Regions from separate parts of the Pantoea sp. sgz302252 genome, predicted to be linked through region 1. Evidence: predicted binding sites of a transcription regulator. Region 1 holds the regulator's gene; each other region holds the start of a gene.
What was found. The regulator PurR, encoded in region 1, represses purine synthesis genes. The targets are predictions, from matches to a motif close to CANGCAAACGTTTGCNTG.

Region 1 (6,028 bases):
GTTTGCCATCGCCATCATGCAGAAAGGAATGAGCAGAGCAGTCAACGAGGTGTCAGCGGCAAGGCCAACGGCGAAGGTAGCAGCCACACTTATCGCAAAAGCGATGAGCAGCCACGGCAGCATTTGCTGACCCTGCCATTTCTGCAACGCGGCGCGACAACCGTAACCGCCAATCAGGAAAGCGATGGTCTGCGGCACATAGCTCAGACCAATCACTGTCGGGCCGTAGCCCATCGCATTCAGAATGAACGGGGAACCGGTCAGCCAGGCAAAAAAGCTCGCTGAGCAGGCCGCGTAGATAAGCACGTTGCCACGATAATCACGAGAACGCAGCAAGGTCATGAACGTCAACGCTTGTTCTTCTTTGTGCGCTTTCTTTACTGGTTTTTTCAGGCGCAGTGCAGGCAGCATCAACATCAACGTGATACCAAACAGCGTGGCGAAAATGGCCTGCCATTCAAAATGGTGCAGGATCCAGCTGCCCAGCAGTGGCGCCAGGGCAGGGGAAAGCCCAACCAGCGGCATAATGGTGGCGAAGATGCGGTTAGTACGCTGCGCAGGATAGTAGTCCGTCACCATCGCTTGCCAGGTCACCGCTGCGGCGCACACCCCCACCGCCTGGATGAAGCGCAGCACAAGCAGCCACGTGGCATCACGAACCCAAAGCATGCCAATACAGCCCACGGCGAAAATCGCGAGGCCAATCAGCAGAATGGGTTTGCGCCCGTAACGATCGGACAGCGGCCCCCACAATAATTGTGCGAAAGCGAACCCGGCGAGGAACAGGCTCAGGCTTGCGCTGACGGCTGCAGCCGGTGTTTGTAAATCATTCTGAATCGCGGCGAAGGCGGGCAGGTACATGTCGGTTGCCAGAAAACCCAGCACGCTTAAGCCTGCCAGCCAGCACAAAAAACCAATTCCTGGTTGCATAGTCATTCTCTTTCTCGTTGCAGGTGGTGATGGCAGCAGAGTGTAGGGAGTGCAACTTCGCTTGTGAAACGCTAATATTTGTCGGGTGGATTCAAAAATTTTGCAGGCAGATTATGTGGTCCGAATACTCTCTTGAAGTGGTGGATGCCGTAGCACGCAATGGTAGCTTCAGCGCGGCAGCGCAGGAACTGCATCGCGTGCCTTCTTCGGTCAGTTATACCGTGCGTCAGCTGGAAGAATGGCTGGCGGTGCCGCTGTTTGAACGCCGTCATCGCGACGTGGAATTAACGCCAGCCGGGGTCTGGTTTCTGAAAGAAGGGCGCTCTGTTATCAAAAAAATGCAGATCACTCGCCAGCAGTGCCAGCAAATTGCTAACGGCTGGCGCGGTAATCTGGCGATTGCTGTCGATAATATTGTCAGGCCAGAGCGAACCCGACAGCTGATTGTCGATTTTTATCGCCACTTTCAGGATGTGGAGCTTTGTGTCTTTCAGGAAGTGTTCAACGGCGTGTGGGATGCGCTCTCCGATGGCCGCGTGGAGCTGGCAATTGGCGCAACGCAGGCGATCCCTGTCGGCGGACGTTATGCGTTCCGCGACATGGGAATGCTCAACTGGAATTGTGTTGTGTCCAGCCGTCACCCTTTGGCGCAGATGAAGGGGCCGCTAAGCGACGATGTGTTGCGCAACTGGCCTTCGTTGGTGCGCGAAGACACCTCTCGTTCATTGCCAAAACGCATTACCTGGCTGCTGGATAACCAAAAGCGCATTGTGGTGCCAGACTGGGAATCTTCAGCAACGTGTCTTTCTGCAGGCTTATGCGTTGGGATGGTGCCAGGGCATTTTGCTCGCCCATGGATCGACAGTGGGGAGTGGGTGGCTCTAGAACTGGAGAACCCGTTTCCGGATGCGGCTTGCTGCCTGACCTGGCAACAGAATGATATGTCACCGGCGTTAACCTGGCTGCTGGACTATCTGGGGGACAGTGAAACGTTAAATAAGGAATGGTTGCAGGAGCCGGCATAACCGGCTCCTGAGTCCGATCACAAATCGCTAACGAGTAAAGCGTTGTTATCCAAAAAAACAAGGAAAATCAATTTATTGATTTTCGGCTGCTCACCACGAAGAAGGAGAAACCACGCTTTTTCCTTCTTTGTCAGCAACTTGAGGAGCCGGCATAACCGGCTCCTGACTCTTAACGGCGGTAATCGCGGAATGGACCGTCGGCGACAGAGCGGCGCTCGATCAAACGAGGATGCACCTCAATTGACTGCGACTCTTCGCGCTTGTTAACGATGCGGTCCAGCAGCATGTCAAACGCCGCTTCACCCAGTGAATCTTTAGGCTGGTGAATGGTGGTCAGCGCAGGGGTAAAGAAGCGCGCGTTGCGCACGTTATCGTAGCCAATCACGGAAATGTCCTGCGGAACGCGCAAGCCCATTTCATCGGCGGCGCACAGTGCGCCCATCGCCATGATATCGCCGCCGCAGAAGACGGCAGTAGGGCGTGGCTGTTGCGCAAGGATTTGCTGCATGGCGCGGTAGCCGGATTCAGGCTCGAAATCACCCTGCACAATCCAGTTTTCCGGGATCTTAACCTGCGCTTCTTCCATGGCTTTCATAAAGCCTGCCAGACGACCCGCGCCGGTATTGCGCTCCATAGGGCCTGGGATCACGCCAATATCACGGTGGCCGCGTTCAATCAGATAACGACCAGCCAGATAGCCGCCCTGGAAAGCGTTATCGTTAACGGAGTCAGTGAAGTCCGCTTTTGATTCGCCCCAGTCCATCACCACCATCGGAATATGGCGATATTCTTCAAGCATATCGAGCACGGATTGCGGGTATTCAGAGCACATCACCAGCAGGCCATCGACGCGTTTTTGCGCCATCATCGACAGATAGGCACGCTGTTTTTCCAGGTTGTTCCAGGCATTCCCCAGAATCAGGGTATAGCCCTTTTCGAAGCAGTTTTTCTCAACGGCTTCGATAATTTCCGCAAAATAGGCGGCTTCGCTGCTGGTTGCCAGCAGACCAATGGTTTTGGTGTGGTTCACTTTCAGGCTGCGAGCCACGGCGCTTGGGGAGTAATGCAGCTCTTTAATGGCCGCCCATACCGCGTTGCGGGTCTCTTCCGCAACGAAACGCGTCTTGTTAATTACATGTGATACAGTTGTAGTGGAAACGTTTGCGCGCTTCGCTACATCTTTAATTGTTGCCATTCGCTCTCACTCCAGACCCTTTCCTTACGCCTGATTATCGACACGAAAACGTTTGCCTTTACACACCCTGAGTGCAATTCATTTCAATTGCGGTACGCCGGGAAACAACACAGGACGACGGGAGGGGGTCAATGGCTGCTACGCTTTTAAATTAGCGTGGAATTTTGTCTGATTCTGAGGCAAAGGGAAAGAGAAAAATCGTTATGGGCCGAAAACCTGGAAGATTTTTACGCTTAACTGTGCAAAAATGAGCAAGCTCACTTTTGTTGTGGGGATTAAAAGGAGAAAAATTGATGAGTACCGACCTGAAGCTCTCGTTGATGACGACCGTTTTTGCCCTGGGTGTGATCATCATTGGCGCACTGACCGCAGTCCTGCACTGATTTACGCGGAGGAGGCCCGCGCCTCCTCCGTGACGCCCTTCCTTAGATTGTTATCAATTTCGCAAAAATCTTTTGCCATTTCGTTCACTTTTGTTTTTTTGTGATTGATGTCATGCTTTTGACTTCTGCTGTCGCGCCATCACTTCAGGATGGCTTACCGGAGTCACAACATGAAAATCAACTTTCCCCTGCTGGCACTGGCAATCGGGGCTTTTGGTATTGGCACCACGGAATTCTCTCCGATGGGGCTGCTGCCCGTTATCGCTAAAGGGGTCGATGTCTCCATTCCTGTCGCGGGGATGCTGATCAGCGCGTATGCCATCGGCGTGATGATTGGTGCGCCGCTGATGACGTTGCTGCTGTCACATCGTGCTCGCCGTAATGCACTTATCTTCCTGATGGCGATTTTTACCCTCGGCAATGTGCTCTCGGCCATCGCACCGGATTACACCATGCTGTTGCTTTCTCGCATCATTACCAGCCTTAATCATGGCGCTTTCTTTGGCCTTGGGTCGGTGGTGGCCGCAAGCGTAGTGCCGAAACATAAACAGGCCAGCGCCGTCGCGACCATGTTTATGGGCCTGACGATTGCCAATATCGGCGGCGTTCCTGCTGCCACCTGGCTGGGTGAAACCATCGGCTGGCGTATGTCATTCCTTGCAACGGCGGGGCTGGGTGTGGTGGCGATGGCGAGCCTGTGGTTCTCCTTACCGAAAGGCAGCAGCGGTGAGCGTCCGAACGTGAAGCAGGAACTCTCTGTGCTGGTACGCCCTCAGGTGCTGACCGCTTTACTTACCACGGTGCTTGGGGCAGGGGCGATGTTTACGCTCTACACCTATATTGCGCCGGTACTGCACACCATTACTTCTGCCTCTCCTTTGTTTGTGACGGCGATGCTGGTGTTGATTGGCGTAGGCTTCTCTATCGGTAACTACCTTGGCGGTAAATTTGCTGACCGCTCTGTCACCGCAACGCTGAAAGGTTTCTTGCTGCTGTTGATTGCGGTCATGGTCGCTATCCCGTGGCTGGCGCAAAGTGAAGTGGGCGCGGCTGTCAGCATGGTGGTTTGGGGCGCGGCGACCTTTGCTGTAGTGCCACCGTTGCAGATGCGTGTTATGCGCGTTGCGCACGAAGCGCCAGGGCTTTCTTCATCCGTTAACATCGGAGCATTCAATCTGGGGAATGCGTTGGGTGCAGCAGCAGGCGGCGCAGTCATTTCTGGCGGTTTGGGCTACAGCTTTGTCCCTGTGATGGGGGCGATTATCGCCGGGTTGGCATTAATGGTAGTGTTGTTTAGCGGCCGTCGTCAGCCAGAAGAAGTTTGTGCCAGTCAGTAAGTTAACGCCCGGCGACCGTCGTCGCCGGGCAAGGCATTACGCCGCCAGGTTTTTGGCAACGAATTCCCAGTTTACCAGCGCCCAGAAATGTTCGAGGTAGTTCGGACGGGCGTTACGGTAGTCAATGTAGTAAGCGTGTTCCCACACATCAACGGTCAGCAGCGGCTTCGCGTCAGTGGTCAGCGGTGTACCTGCGTTAGACGTGGAGACAATCGCCAGTTTGCCATCTGCTTTTTTCACAAGCCATGTCCAGCCAGAACCGAAGTTCTTGATAGCGGCATCGGTGAACTGCGCCTTGAAGTCAGCAAAGCTGCCGAAGCTGGCATTGATGGCTGCAGCCACTTCACCGGTCGGTTCGCCACCGGCATTGGGTGCCAGGCAATGCCAGTAGAAGGTGTGATTCCACACCTGAGCCGCGTTGTTGAACACGCCTGCTTCAGAAGTGCGCACGATCTCTTCCAGCGTTTTACCTTCAAACGCGGTGCCCTTGATCAGGTTATTCAGGTTGGTGACATAGGTCTGGTGGTGTTTGCCGTAATGGTATTCCAGCGTTTCAGCGGAAATGTGTGGTGCCAGTGCGTCTTTCGCATACGGTAATGCAGGTAATTCAAATGACATTGCTTCTCTCCCTATTGTTCTGACTTATGAATCAATAACCCTGTATTGAGTAGGGATAGGGTAGCAAATTAAAAGAAATGGCAAAAGAGGAACTTACCCTGTCGGCTGGCGACAGGGCAGGGATCAGCGGATGGTTTTAGGCGTCATCACGCGGCGAGCGCCGACGTAGTGGTTTGCCCAGTAATCTTCGCTGAGGGAAGTGATTTGAATGTCCCGGCCGGTACGAGGTGACTGAATGAATTTGCCGTTGCCAACATAAACGCCAACATGGTCGGCAGTGCCGCGACCGCGAGTACGGAAGAACACCAGATCGCCACTTTGCAATTCGCCACGATCAACCGCACGGGCATCACGCAGGTGATACATTTCATTGGCGGTACGTGGGATACGGAATTTCACCAGATCTTTATAGGCGTAATACACCAGACCGCTGCAATCAAATCCAGTGCGAGGAGAAGTGCCGCCCCAGCGATACGGCTTACCAATCTGGCCCATCAGCTTGTTCATTGCGGTTTTCTGCGCTTTCTGCACGCGAGTTTT
Region 2 (6,028 bases), on a different contig from region 1:
TCCCGGTCAACGGCAAATTCACCCCAGCCCAGCGTGAGATTTACGACATCGTGCTCGACTCTCTCGAAACGGCGCTCTCGCTCTATCGCCCTGGCACAACAATTCAGGATGTGACCAGTGAAGTCGTGCGCATTATGGTCACGGGGCTGGTGAAACTGGGCATTTTACAGGGCGATATCGATCAGCTCATCACTGACAACGCGCACCGTAAATTCTTCATGCACGGCCTGAGCCATTGGCTGGGAATGGATGTGCATGATGTTGGCTATTACGGTGCAGATCGCTCCCGCGTGCTGGAGCCGGGTATGGTGTTAACCGTGGAACCCGGCCTGTACATTGCGCCAGATGCCGACGTGCCAGAGCGCTATCGTGGTATCGGCATTCGCATCGAAGATGACATTGTGATCACCGCCAGCGGAAACGAGAACCTCACGGCAAGCGTGGTGAAACAGGCTGATGATATTGAAGCGCTGATGGCGGCGCAAAAAGCATGAGTGTCATCATCGTCGGCGGAGGAATGACGGGTGCAACGCTTGCGTTAGCCCTTTCTCATCTCAGTAAAGGGCAGTTGCCTGTCCATCTGGTCGAAGCGGTTTCGCCAGAGTCTCAGCAGCATCCGGGGTTCGATGCCCGCGCGATTGCGCTTGCGGCTGGAACTTGCCAGCAACTTGAGCGAGTTGGTATCTGGCAGGCCATTCGCGATTGCGCAACGGCCATTCGCACCGTGCACGTCAGCGATCGTGGTCATGCGGGTTTTGTTACGCTTGAGGCAGAAGATTATCACTTGCCCGCTCTGGGTCAGGTGGTGGAATTGCATGATGTCGGCCAGCGTCTCTTCTCCATGTTGCGCAAAGCCCCTGGCGTCACCTTGCACTGCCCGGCGCGAGTCGAGCTGTTTAGTCGAAGCCAGAGTCAGGTCGACGTCACGCTGGATAATGGCACGGTCCTGACAGGCCAGTTGCTGGTGGCGGCTGACGGTTCCCGTTCTGCCCTTGGCGAACAGTGTGGCATCGCCTGGCAGCAGCAGCCTTATGAGCAGCTGGCCGTCATTGCCAATGTCACTACCGCGCTGCCGCATGGCGGGCGAGCGTTCGAGCGTTTCACTCAGCACGGCCCGTTGGCGATGTTGCCGATGTCAGAGGGGCGTTGCTCGCTGGTGTGGTGCCATCCTCTGGATAATCGCGATGAGGTGCTCAGTTGGTCTGACGAACGTTTTTGTCATGAGCTTCAACAGGCCTTTGGCTGGCGTCTGGGGCGCATTACGCACAGCGGCAGCCGCAGCGCTTATCCGCTTTCTTTGACCACCGCGACGCGTGCCGTTTCGCACCGCTTAGCGTTGGTGGGCAATGCGGCGCAAACGCTGCATCCGATTGCCGGGCAGGGCTTCAACTTAGGGTTGCGTGATGTGATGTCGCTGGCGGAAATGCTGGCGCAGGCAGACGATGCAGGCGACTATGGCTTGCTTTGTCAGTACCAGAAGCGCCGTGAAACCGACAAAAATGCGACCATCGGCGTGACGGATGGCTTAGTGCATCTGTTCGCAAATCGCTGGGCACCGCTGGTCGCCGGGCGTAACGTTGGCCTGATGGCCATGGAATTATTCAGTCCGGCGCGTGACGTGCTGGCTCAACGTACCCTCGGCAGAGTAGCGAGATAAGGGGTTTTTCAGTGCAAAGTGTTGATATCGCTATCGTGGGTGGTGGAATGGTGGGGCTGGCCGTTGCGTGCGGTTTGCAGGGTAGCGGATTGCGTGTGGCGGTTATCGAACAGAACGAACCGCAGCCTGTCGCGCAAGATGCCGCGCCGCAGCTTCGTGTTTCAGCCATCAACGCCGCCAGCGAAAAATTACTCTCCCGCCTTGATGTCTGGGCCGATATTACCGGTACGCGCGCCAGCCGCTATCACGGCATGGAAGTGTGGGATCAGGACAGCTTCGGGCGTATCAGCTTCGATGACGAAAGCCTCGGTTTCAGCCATTTGGGCCATATCGTGGAGAACAGCGTGATTAATCATGCGCTGTGGCAAAAAGCGCAGCGCTGTGCGGATGTGACCCTGCTGGCAAATGCTGAACTGGCGCAAGTGGCCTGGGGGGAAAACGAAGCGTTTCTCAGCCTGAAAGATGGCAGCATGCTGACCGCCCGACTGGTGATTGGCGCCGATGGTGCCAATTCGTGGTTGCGCAATAAAGCGGATATTCCTCTTACCTCCTGGGATTATCGCCATCACGCGCTGGTGGCGACTATCCGCACCGCCGAGCCGCATCAGGCGATTGCGCGACAGGCATTTCACGGCGAAGGCATCCTGGCCTTTCTGCCCTTGAGCGATCCGCATCTGTGTTCCATCGTCTGGTCTTTATCGCCGCAGGACGCTGAAAAGATGCAGCATGCCGATCAAGCTGCGTTTAATCAGGCGCTCAGCGTGGCGTTCGATAATCGTCTTGGCCTTTGCCAGGTCGAGAGCGAACGTCTGGTGTTCCCGTTAACGGGACGATACGCGCGCCAGTTTGCCGCGCACCGTTTAGCGCTGGTAGGAGATGCCGCGCACACCATCCATCCTCTGGCGGGGCAGGGTGTGAACCTGGGCTTTATGGATGCGGCAGAACTGATTGAAGAGATTCGCCGCCTGCATGCGCAAGGGAAAGACTATGGTCAGCATTTCTATCTGCGTCGCTATGAGCGTAGCCGCAAGCACAGTGCTGCGTTGATGCTTGCCGGTATGCAGGGCTTCCGCGAATTGTTCGCTGGCGTCAACCCAGCGAAAAAGCTGCTGCGCGATATCGGCTTAAAACTTGCCGATACGCTCCCCGGTGTCAAACCGCAGCTCATTCGTCAGGCTATGGGCCTGAATGATCTTCCTCGCTGGCTGCGTTAAGCCGATCACACTTCTCAACCCGGCGGGCGCGTCGGGTTTGCTCTCCTCGTTTGAAATAATCTAATTTCACGCCCTTTTTCGCATTAGTTTTTTTAATCCAATAAAAAAATCCCTACGGAAAATCCGCCCGATTTCCCACATGAAATACCATCATGCGCTGAATATTTTGCCCTGATGTTAATTTTATGTGGCATTAATCGCAGTAAGCCAGTCGATCGTTCTGTAGGGTTTTTCCTGCATTTTGGTCATAAGCTAATGTGATGGATTGCTCTGCCTTATGGTTTACCACGGTCTTCGGTGGTAACGTCAGGCAAAAGAGAACGTTTGCGTCGATGCCCAGCAGGGGTGTCGACGCTGGGCTTTGTGCAGCGTTTTTGCTCACAAAGCACCTGGCTGGCCCCGCTGACTCAACGAGGACAAGATGGCTCAACAGACGCCTTTGTATGAACAACACACGCTGTGCGGTGCCCGCATGGTGGACTTCCATGGCTGGATGATGCCGCTGCACTACGGCTCACAAATTGATGAGCACCACGCCGTACGCACCAGCGCTGGTATGTTCGATGTCTCCCACATGACCATCGTCGATTTGCACGGCAGCCGTACTCGCGAATTCCTGCGTTACCTGCTCGCCAACGACGTGGCCAAATTGACCAAACCCGGCAAAGCACTGTATACCGGCATGCTCAATGCCTCCGCCGGGGTCATCGATGACCTGATCGTTTATTTCCTCACTGAAGACTATTTCCGTCTCGTGGTTAACTCCGCCACCCGTGAAAAAGACCTTGCCTGGATTACTCAGCACGCTGAGCCGTACGGCATTGACATCACCGTGCGAGACGACCTGGCGCTGATTGCCGTTCAGGGCCCGGATGCTCAAGCGAAAGCGGGCAGCCTGCTCAATGACGAACAACGCAAAGCCGTTGAAGGCATGAAGCCGTTTTTTGGCGTGCAGGCAGGCGATTTGTTTATCGCCACAACCGGCTATACCGGCGAAGCAGGCTATGAAATCGCGCTGCCCAATGAAAAAGCCGCTGATTTCTGGCACGCGCTGGTCGAGACCGGCGTGAAGCCTTGCGGTCTTGGGGCACGCGACACGCTGCGTCTGGAAGCGGGCATGAACCTGTACGGTCAGGAGATGGACGAAGGCGTTTCACCTCTGGCGGCCAACATGGGCTGGACCCTTGCGTGGGAACCGGCAGACCGAGATTTTATCGGGCGTGAAGCGCTGGAATCCCAGCGTCAGCATGGCACCGAACAGTTGGTTGGCCTGGTAATGACGGAAAAAGGCGTACTGCGCGGTGAGCTGCCAGTCCGCTTTAGCGATGCGCAGGGCAATCAGCACGAAGGCATCATCACCAGCGGCACTTTCTCGCCAACGCTTGGCTACAGCATTGCGCTGGCTCGCGTTCCGGCAGGTATCGGCGACACCGCGGTGGTGCAAATCCGCAACCGTGAAATGCCGGTCAAAGTGACCAAACCTGTTTTTGTACGCGCCGGCAAAGCCGTCGTGTAATCGATTATTTTTTCTGGAGAAATTTTAATGAGCAATGTACCGGCAGAACTGAAATACAGCAAAGAACACGAATGGCTGCGTAAAGAAGCAGACGGCTCTTACACCGTTGGGATCACCGAGCACGCGCAAGAGCTGCTGGGCGACATGGTGTTTGTTGACCTGCCCGATGTGGGCAAGACCGTAGAAGCAGGCGATGACTGCGCGGTGGCTGAATCCGTGAAAGCGGCCTCCGATATCTACGCGCCAATCAGCGGTGAAATCGTGGCCGTCAATGACGAGCTGAGCGACTCCCCAGAACTGGTCAACAGCGAGCCGTACGCGGCGGGTTGGATCTTCAAAATCAAAGCCAGCAATGAAGCTGAAGTGGCCGCGCTGCTGGATGCCACTGCATACGAAGCGCTGTTAGAAGACGAGTAATGTTGTGCCGGATGGCACTTCGTTTATCCGGCCTACGCCGCAAACGTAGGCCCGGTAAGCGTTAGCGCCACCGGGCAAGACCCTTTAAGACAATTGATTCACTGCACGTTTCAGGAACCCTCGCTCATGACACAGACGCTAAGTCAGCTTGAAAATCGCGGCGCTTTTATCGAACGCCATATTGGCCCGGATGCGGCACAGCAGCAGGAGATGCTGAACGCCGTGGGCGCCGAGTCGCTGGATGCACTGACTGGCCAGATTGTGCCACAGGACATTCAACTGGCAACGCCACCGCAGGTCGGCGAAGCGACGACTGAGTTCGCCGCGCTGGCTGAACTGAAAGCCATTGCCAGCCGCAACAAGCGCTTTAAGTCTTACATTGGCATGGGCTACACCGCCGTGCAGTTGCCGCCGGTTATCCTGCGCAACATGCTGGAAAACCCAGGCTGGTACACCGCTTACACGCCTTATCAGCCGGAAGTGTCACAGGGCCGTCTGGAAGCGCTGCTGAACTACCAAACCGTCACGCTGGATTTAACCGGGCTGGATATCGCATCGGCTTCCCTGCTCGATGAAGCCACCGCTGCGGCAGAAGCGATGGCGATGGCGAAGCGCGTCAGCAAACTGAAAAACGCTAACCGTTTCTTCGTGGCTGCGGATATTCACCCGCAAACGCTGGATGTGGTACGCACTCGTGCAGAAACCTTTGGCTTCGAAGTGATTGTCGACGACGCTGACAAAGCGCTCGATCATCAGGACGTATTCGGCGTGCTGCTGCAACAGGTTGGCACCACCGGTGAAGTTCACGATTACAGCAAACTGATTGCTGAGCTGAAAGAACGCAAAATCGTGGTGAGCGTTGCCGCTGACTTTATGGCGCTGGTGATGCTGACAGCACCGGGCAAGCAGGGCGCAGACATCGTCTTCGGTTCTGCACAACGCTTTGGTGTGCCAATGGGCTACGGCGGCCCACACGCAGCGTTCTTCGCGGCGAAAGATGAATTTAAACGCTCCATGCCCGGCCGTATTATCGGCGTGTCTAAAGATGCTGCCGGTAACACCGCGCTGCGCATGGCGATGCAGACTCGTGAGCAGCATATCCGCCGCGAGAAAGCGAACTCCAACATCTGTACTTCTCAGGTGCTGCTGGCAAATATCGCCAGCCTGTATGCGGTCTTCCACGGCCCGGTTGGCCTGAAGCGCATTGCTGGCCGTATCCACCGC
Region 3 (6,028 bases), on a different contig from region 1:
CGTGGCGATGGCCATTTACCTGACTGCAGGGGTTTCCGGCGCACATCTGAACCCGGCAGTAACGATTGCACTCTGGCTGTTTGCCTGTTTCGATGGGCGCAAAGTTGTTCCCTACATCCTTTCTCAATTTGCCGGCGCATTTTGCGCAGCGGCGTTGGTTTACGGGCTTTACTACAATCTTTTCATCGACTTTGAACACACGCACAATATGGTGCGCGGCAGCGTCGAAAGTCTTGATCTGGCAGGTATCTTCTCTACTTATCCGAACCCACATATCAATTTTGTGCAGGCCTTCGCGGTAGAAATGGTCATTACCGCTATCCTGATGGGCGTTATCCTTGCGCTCACGGATGACGGCAACGGCGTGCCTCGTGGCCCAATGGCGCCCCTGCTGATTGGCTTGCTGATTGCGGTGATTGGCGCATCAATGGGGCCGCTGACCGGCTTTGCGATGAACCCGGCGCGTGACCTGGGCCCGAAAACGTTCGCCTGGCTTGCGGGTTGGGGCAACGTTGCCTTCACCGGCGGCAAAGATATCCCTTATTTCCTGGTGCCGCTGCTCGCGCCGATTGTTGGCGCGTCGCTCGGAGCCTTCGGCTATCGCAGGCTGATTGGCCGCAATTTACCGTGCGATGTCTGCGTGGTGGAAGAGAAAGACACCACCAGCAGCACCTCACAACAAAAAGCTTCGCTGTAATCTGACTACGGGACTTAAGCATATGACCGACAAAAAATATATCGTTGCGCTGGACCAGGGGACAACCAGCTCCCGCGCCGTCGTCATGGATCACGACGCCAATATCGTCAGCGTTTCACAGCGCGAATTCGAACAAATTTATCCTAAGCCAGGCTGGGTTGAGCACGACCCAATGGAAATCTGGGCTTCCCAGAGCTCCACGCTGATTGAAGTGCTGGCTAAGGCCGACATCAACTCCGACGAAGTGGCAGCCATCGGCATCACCAACCAGCGTGAAACGGCGATCGTCTGGGATAAAGAAACCGGTAAGCCAATTTATAACGCCATCGTCTGGCAGTGCCGCCGCACCGCAGAAATCTGCGAGCAGCTCAAGCGCGACGGCATGGAAGAGTATGTCCGCAAAGCGACCGGTCTGGTTATCGACCCGTACTTCTCCGGCACCAAAGTGAAGTGGATTCTGGATCACGTGGAAGGCGCACGTGAGCGAGCGAAAAAGGGCGAACTGCTGTTCGGGACCGTTGATACCTGGCTCATCTGGCGTATGACGCAGGGCCGCGTGCACGTCACCGACTACACCAACGCCTCGCGTACCATGCTGTTTAACATCCACGAGCTGGACTGGGATGGCAAAATGCTCGACGCGCTGGACATCCCACGCGCGATGCTGCCGGAAGTGCGCAAGTCTTCCGAAGTGTACGGCCAGACCAACATCGGTGGTAAAGGCGGTACGCGTATTCCGATCGCCGGCATCGCGGGTGACCAGCAGGCAGCGCTGTTCGGCCAGCTGTGCGTGAAGGAAGGGATGGCGAAGAACACTTACGGCACAGGCTGCTTTATGTTGATGAACACCGGGGAAACCGCGGTGAAATCTGAGCATGGCCTGTTGACGACTATCGCCTGCGGCCCGAAAGGCGAAGTGAACTACGCTCTGGAAGGCGCGGTGTTCATGGCGGGCGCGTCCATTCAGTGGCTGCGTGATGAAATGAAGCTGATCAACGACGCTTTCGATTCCGAATATTTCGCCACCAAAGTGAACGACACCAACGGCGTGTATGTGGTGCCAGCGTTCACTGGCCTGGGCGCGCCATACTGGGACCCGTATGCTCGCGGTGCTATTTTCGGCCTGACCCGTGGCGTGAACTCGAACCACATTATCCGTGCCACCCTGGAATCCATCGCCTATCAAACACGCGATGTGCTGGAAGCGATGCAGGCAGACTCCGGCATTCGTTTACACGCCCTGCGTGTGGACGGTGGCGCAGTTGCCAACAACTTCCTGATGCAGTTCCAGTCCGACATTCTGGGCACCCGTGTAGAGCGTCCGGAAGTGCGTGAAGTGACAGCGCTTGGCGCGGCGTATCTGGCCGGTCTGGCGGTTGGCTTCTGGCAGAATCTGGATGAGCTACAGGAAAAAGCAGTGATTGAGCGTGAGTTCCGTCCAGGGATTGAAACCACCGAACGTAACTACCGTTACAGCGGCTGGAAGAAAGCGGTGAAACGCGCGCTGGCGTGGGAAGATCACGAGTAAGCGTGTGAAACGAAAATGCCCGGTGGCGCTTCGCTTACCGGGCCTACACCCCCATCAAAACTGTAGGCCCGGTAAGGCGTAGCCGCCACCGGGCATTTTTTAGCCAAACATTGGCAGCAGCAGATACAGCTTAATCACCAGCGCGTTGACGATATCGATAAAGAACGCACCGACCATCGGCACCACCAGGAACGCCATGTGTGAAGGACCAAAACGTTCGGTGATGGCCTGCATATTGGCAATCGCCGTTGGCGTTGCGCCCAGGCCAAACCCGCAATGCCCGGCCGCCAGCACCGCTGCGTCGTAGTTTTTACCCATGATGCGGTAAGTCACGAAAATCGCATACAGCGCCATCGCCACAGTCTGCACCGCCAGAATCGCCACCATCGGCAGCGCCAGCGAGGCCAGTTCCCACAGCTTCAGGCTCATCAATGCCATCGCAAGGAACAGGGATAACGAAACGTTGCCCAAAATCGAGACTGCACGCTCGAACACGCGATAGAAGCCCAGCAGCGCCAGACCATTACTCAGAATCACACCTATAAACAGCACGCAAACGAACGTTGGCAGTTCAAGCACCGTGCCCACCAGCAATTGCGCAACGATTTTGCCCAGCGTGATACAGATAGCGATCATCGCGATGGTTTCAATCATCACCAGCGAGGTGATCATGCGCCCCACGTCCGGTTTTTCAAACGCGGTCGGCACGGCCTGATCTTCTGGCGTACCGTCAGGAGTCGAAGAGTGTTTAACCAGATAACGGGCAACCGGGCCGCCAATCAGGCCCCCCAGCACCAGGCCGAAGGTGGCGCAAGCCATGGCAACTTCTGTCGCATTGGCGAAGCCGTAGCGTTCAACAAACAACTTGCTCCAGGCCGCACCGGTTCCGTGACCGCCAGACAGCGTAATAGACCCGGCCAGCAGGCCCATCAGCGGGTCGAGGCCCAGCATTTTCGCCATCCCGATACCAATAGCGTTCTGCATTAACAGCAGTCCGACCACCACAATCAGGAATGAACCCAGCACTTTCCCGCCAGAACGCAAGCTCGCGAGGTTGGCGTTCAGGCCAATAGTCGCGAAGAAAGCCAGCATCAGCGGGTCTTTCAGGCTCATATCAAAGTCGATTTCCCAGCCCATGCTTTTTTTGAGCACCAGCAAAGCGACAGCAACCAACAGGCCACCGGCAACCGGTTCGGGGATAGTGTATTTTTTGAAAAAGGGAACGGTGTGGACCAGTTTGCGTCCTAACAGCAACACCAGCGTTGCGGCAACAAGCGTCGATAGGGTATCGAGATGAAACATAAAAGCTCCTTGTTTGCGCATGATCCAATGACACGCGACGTCTCTTCCTGTAGCGAAAAGTTCTCTTTGTTTAGAATCAGGAGCCGAATTCTACGCAAAAGGCAGCTAAAATTAACAGAAAAAGTTATCGCACTTGGTGAATTTTGCGACAAAACAAGCATAAACAGCATAAAAAACTGCTCGCTTATTCATCCTTAATATATTAGCCGCAACCGTTTGCTTTTGCCTGGCAGTCCGTTAAAATCCCCCTTTTTCCACCACGGATCGCCTCTGAACATGTCAGTGAATACTCTCGAAGCTGAAAATTCGCAATCGATTGCGCAGTCACAAAACAGCGAGCTTATCTATCGTCTTGAAGACCGCCCGCCTCTGCCGCAAACCTTATTCGCCGCCTTTCAGCACCTGCTGGCGATGTTTGTCGCGGTCATCACGCCGTCCCTGCTGATTTGCCAGGCGCTCGGCTTACCGGCGCAGGATACGCAGCACATCATCAGTATGTCGCTGTTCGCTTCGGGGGTGGCTTCGATTATTCAGATTAAAGCCTGGGGGCCTGTCGGCTCTGGCTTGCTCTCTATTCAGGGGACGAGCTTTAACTTTGTTGCACCGCTGATCATGGGCGGCACCGCGTTGAAAACCGGCGGCGCAGATGTGCCGACAATGATGGCGGCGCTGTTTGGCACACTGATGCTGGCGAGTGTGACGGAAATGGCGCTTTCCCGAGTATTGCATCTGGCACGTCGCATTATCACCCCGCTCGTTTCTGGCGTGGTGGTGATGATCATCGGCCTGTCGCTGATTCAGGTTGGCCTGACGTCCATTGGCGGGGGTTATGCAGCCATGGCCGATCACACCTTCGGCGCACCCAAAAACCTGCTGTTGGCGGGCGTGGTGCTGGCGCTGATTATCCTGCTTAACCGCCAGCGTAACCCTTACCTGCGTATAGCCTCTCTGGTGATTGCGATGGCGGCGGGCTACCTCGCGGCGTGGATGATGGACATGCTGCCGCAAAATACCACCCCGACCAATCAGGCGCTGATTACCGTGCCGACCCCGTTTTATTATGGCCTGGGCATTGACTGGAACCTGCTGCTGCCGCTGATGCTGGTGTTTATGATCACCTCTCTGGAAACCATCGGCGACATCACTGCCACCTCTGACGTCTCCGAACAGCCAGTCTCCGGCCCGCTGTATATGAAGCGCCTTAAAGGCGGCGTGCTGGCGAATGGCCTAAACTCGTTTGTCTCTGCGGTGTTCAACACCTTCCCGAACTCCTGCTTTGGTCAGAACAACGGCGTTATCCAACTGACCGGTGTTGCCAGCCGCTACGTGGGCTTTGTGGTTGCGCTGATGCTGATTGTCCTCGGCCTGTTCCCGGCGGTGAGTGGTTTTGTGCAGCACATTCCTGAGCCGGTTCTGGGTGGCGCGACGCTGGTGATGTTCGGTACCATCGCGGCTTCCGGCGTACGTATCGTTTCGCGTGAACCGCTGAATCGCCGCGCAATTATGATTATTGCGCTCTCACTGGCTGTCGGCATGGGCGTTTCTCAGCAGCCGCTGATCCTGCAGTTCGCGCCTGACTGGCTGAAAAACCTGCTCTCCTCCGGTATCGCCGCAGGCGGTATTACCGCGATTGTTTTGAATCTGGTTTTCCCGCCGGAAAAGAACTGATCGCCATCACGGCGGCGATTACAAGCGTCGCCGTGACATTTTATTAAACGAATCCCTCCTTGAGGATTGCGCACAAATCGTGCATAACTCCTTTATGTGCCCCTCACTGGATGGAAGACGATGAAATTTATCGGGAAGCTGTTGTTCTGGCTGTTGATCGCCGTGCTGCTGGTTGCGCTGGCGTTCTACTTTTTACTGCAAACCCGCTGGGGTGCGCGCCAGGTTAGCGGCTGGATTTCAACCCACACCGGTTACCACATTGTCTTTGATGCGATGGATCATCGCTTCTCTTCGCCTTCACATATTCTGTTGAAAAATGTCACCTTTGGCCGCGATGGCAAACCCGCCACGCTGGTTGCCAAAACGGTCGATATTGGCCTGAGCAGCCGCCAGCTCACCGATCCGCAGCATGCTGACACCATCACCTTGCAGGACGGAACGCTGAACCTGATGTCCTCTACCGCGCCGTTCCCCTTTGAAGCCGACACCTTGCAACTCAGCAATATGGCCTTTAACAGCCCGGAAACCGGCTGGGATCTCAGCGCACAACGTGTGACGGGTGGCGTCTCGCCGTGGGTGCCCGAAGCCGGAAATGTGCTGGGCAAACAGGCTCAGATTCAGATGAGCGCAGGTTCAATGACGCTCAACGGTATCGAAGCCAATAACGTGCTGGTGCAAGGCAGCATCGATAACGGCGTGGTGACGCTGGGCACCATTGGCGCAGACATCGCGCGTGGCTCGCTCACCGGGAATGCCAAACGTAACGCCGACGGCAGCTGGCTGGTCGACAGCCTGCGCCTGACGGACATCCGTTACCAAAGCGACAAATCACT

Region 2: gcvT (glycine cleavage system aminomethyltransferase GcvT) is a predicted target of PurR. The motif match lies at 3,185-3,202, and genes of this name have one in related genera.
Region 3: ACLW56_RS15650 (NCS2 family protein) is a predicted target of PurR. The motif match lies at 3,733-3,750, and genes of this name have one in related genera.

What each region holds. Positions count from the first base shown of each region.
Region 1 is NZ_JBLFJW010000004.1:70,317-76,344, reverse strand. Features, by position in the region: gene punC (purine nucleoside transporter PunC) at 1-930, opposite strand, end outside; gene punR (DNA-binding transcriptional activator PunR) at 1,044-1,955, shown strand; gene purR (HTH-type transcriptional repressor PurR) at 2,125-3,150, opposite strand; gene ACLW56_RS04485 (YnhF family membrane protein) at 3,444-3,533, shown strand; gene ACLW56_RS04480 (MFS transporter) at 3,704-4,870, shown strand; gene sodB (superoxide dismutase [Fe]) at 4,907-5,488, opposite strand; gene ACLW56_RS04470 (C40 family peptidase) at 5,612-6,028, opposite strand, start outside.
Region 2 is NZ_JBLFJW010000005.1:30,124-36,151, forward strand. Features, by position in the region: gene pepP (Xaa-Pro aminopeptidase) at 1-494, shown strand, start outside; gene ubiH (2-octaprenyl-6-methoxyphenyl hydroxylase) at 491-1,657, shown strand; gene ubiI (FAD-dependent 2-octaprenylphenol hydroxylase) at 1,669-2,871, shown strand; gene gcvT (glycine cleavage system aminomethyltransferase GcvT) at 3,293-4,387, shown strand; gene gcvH (glycine cleavage system protein GcvH) at 4,415-4,804, shown strand; gene gcvP (aminomethyl-transferring glycine dehydrogenase) at 4,931-6,028, shown strand, end outside.
Region 3 is NZ_JBLFJW010000020.1:30,556-36,583, reverse strand. Features, by position in the region: gene ACLW56_RS15665 (MIP/aquaporin family protein) at 1-697, shown strand, start outside; gene glpK (glycerol kinase GlpK) at 720-2,225, shown strand; gene gltS (sodium/glutamate symporter) at 2,325-3,527, opposite strand; gene ACLW56_RS15650 (NCS2 family protein) at 3,804-5,195, shown strand; gene ACLW56_RS15645 (AsmA family protein) at 5,316-6,028, shown strand, end outside.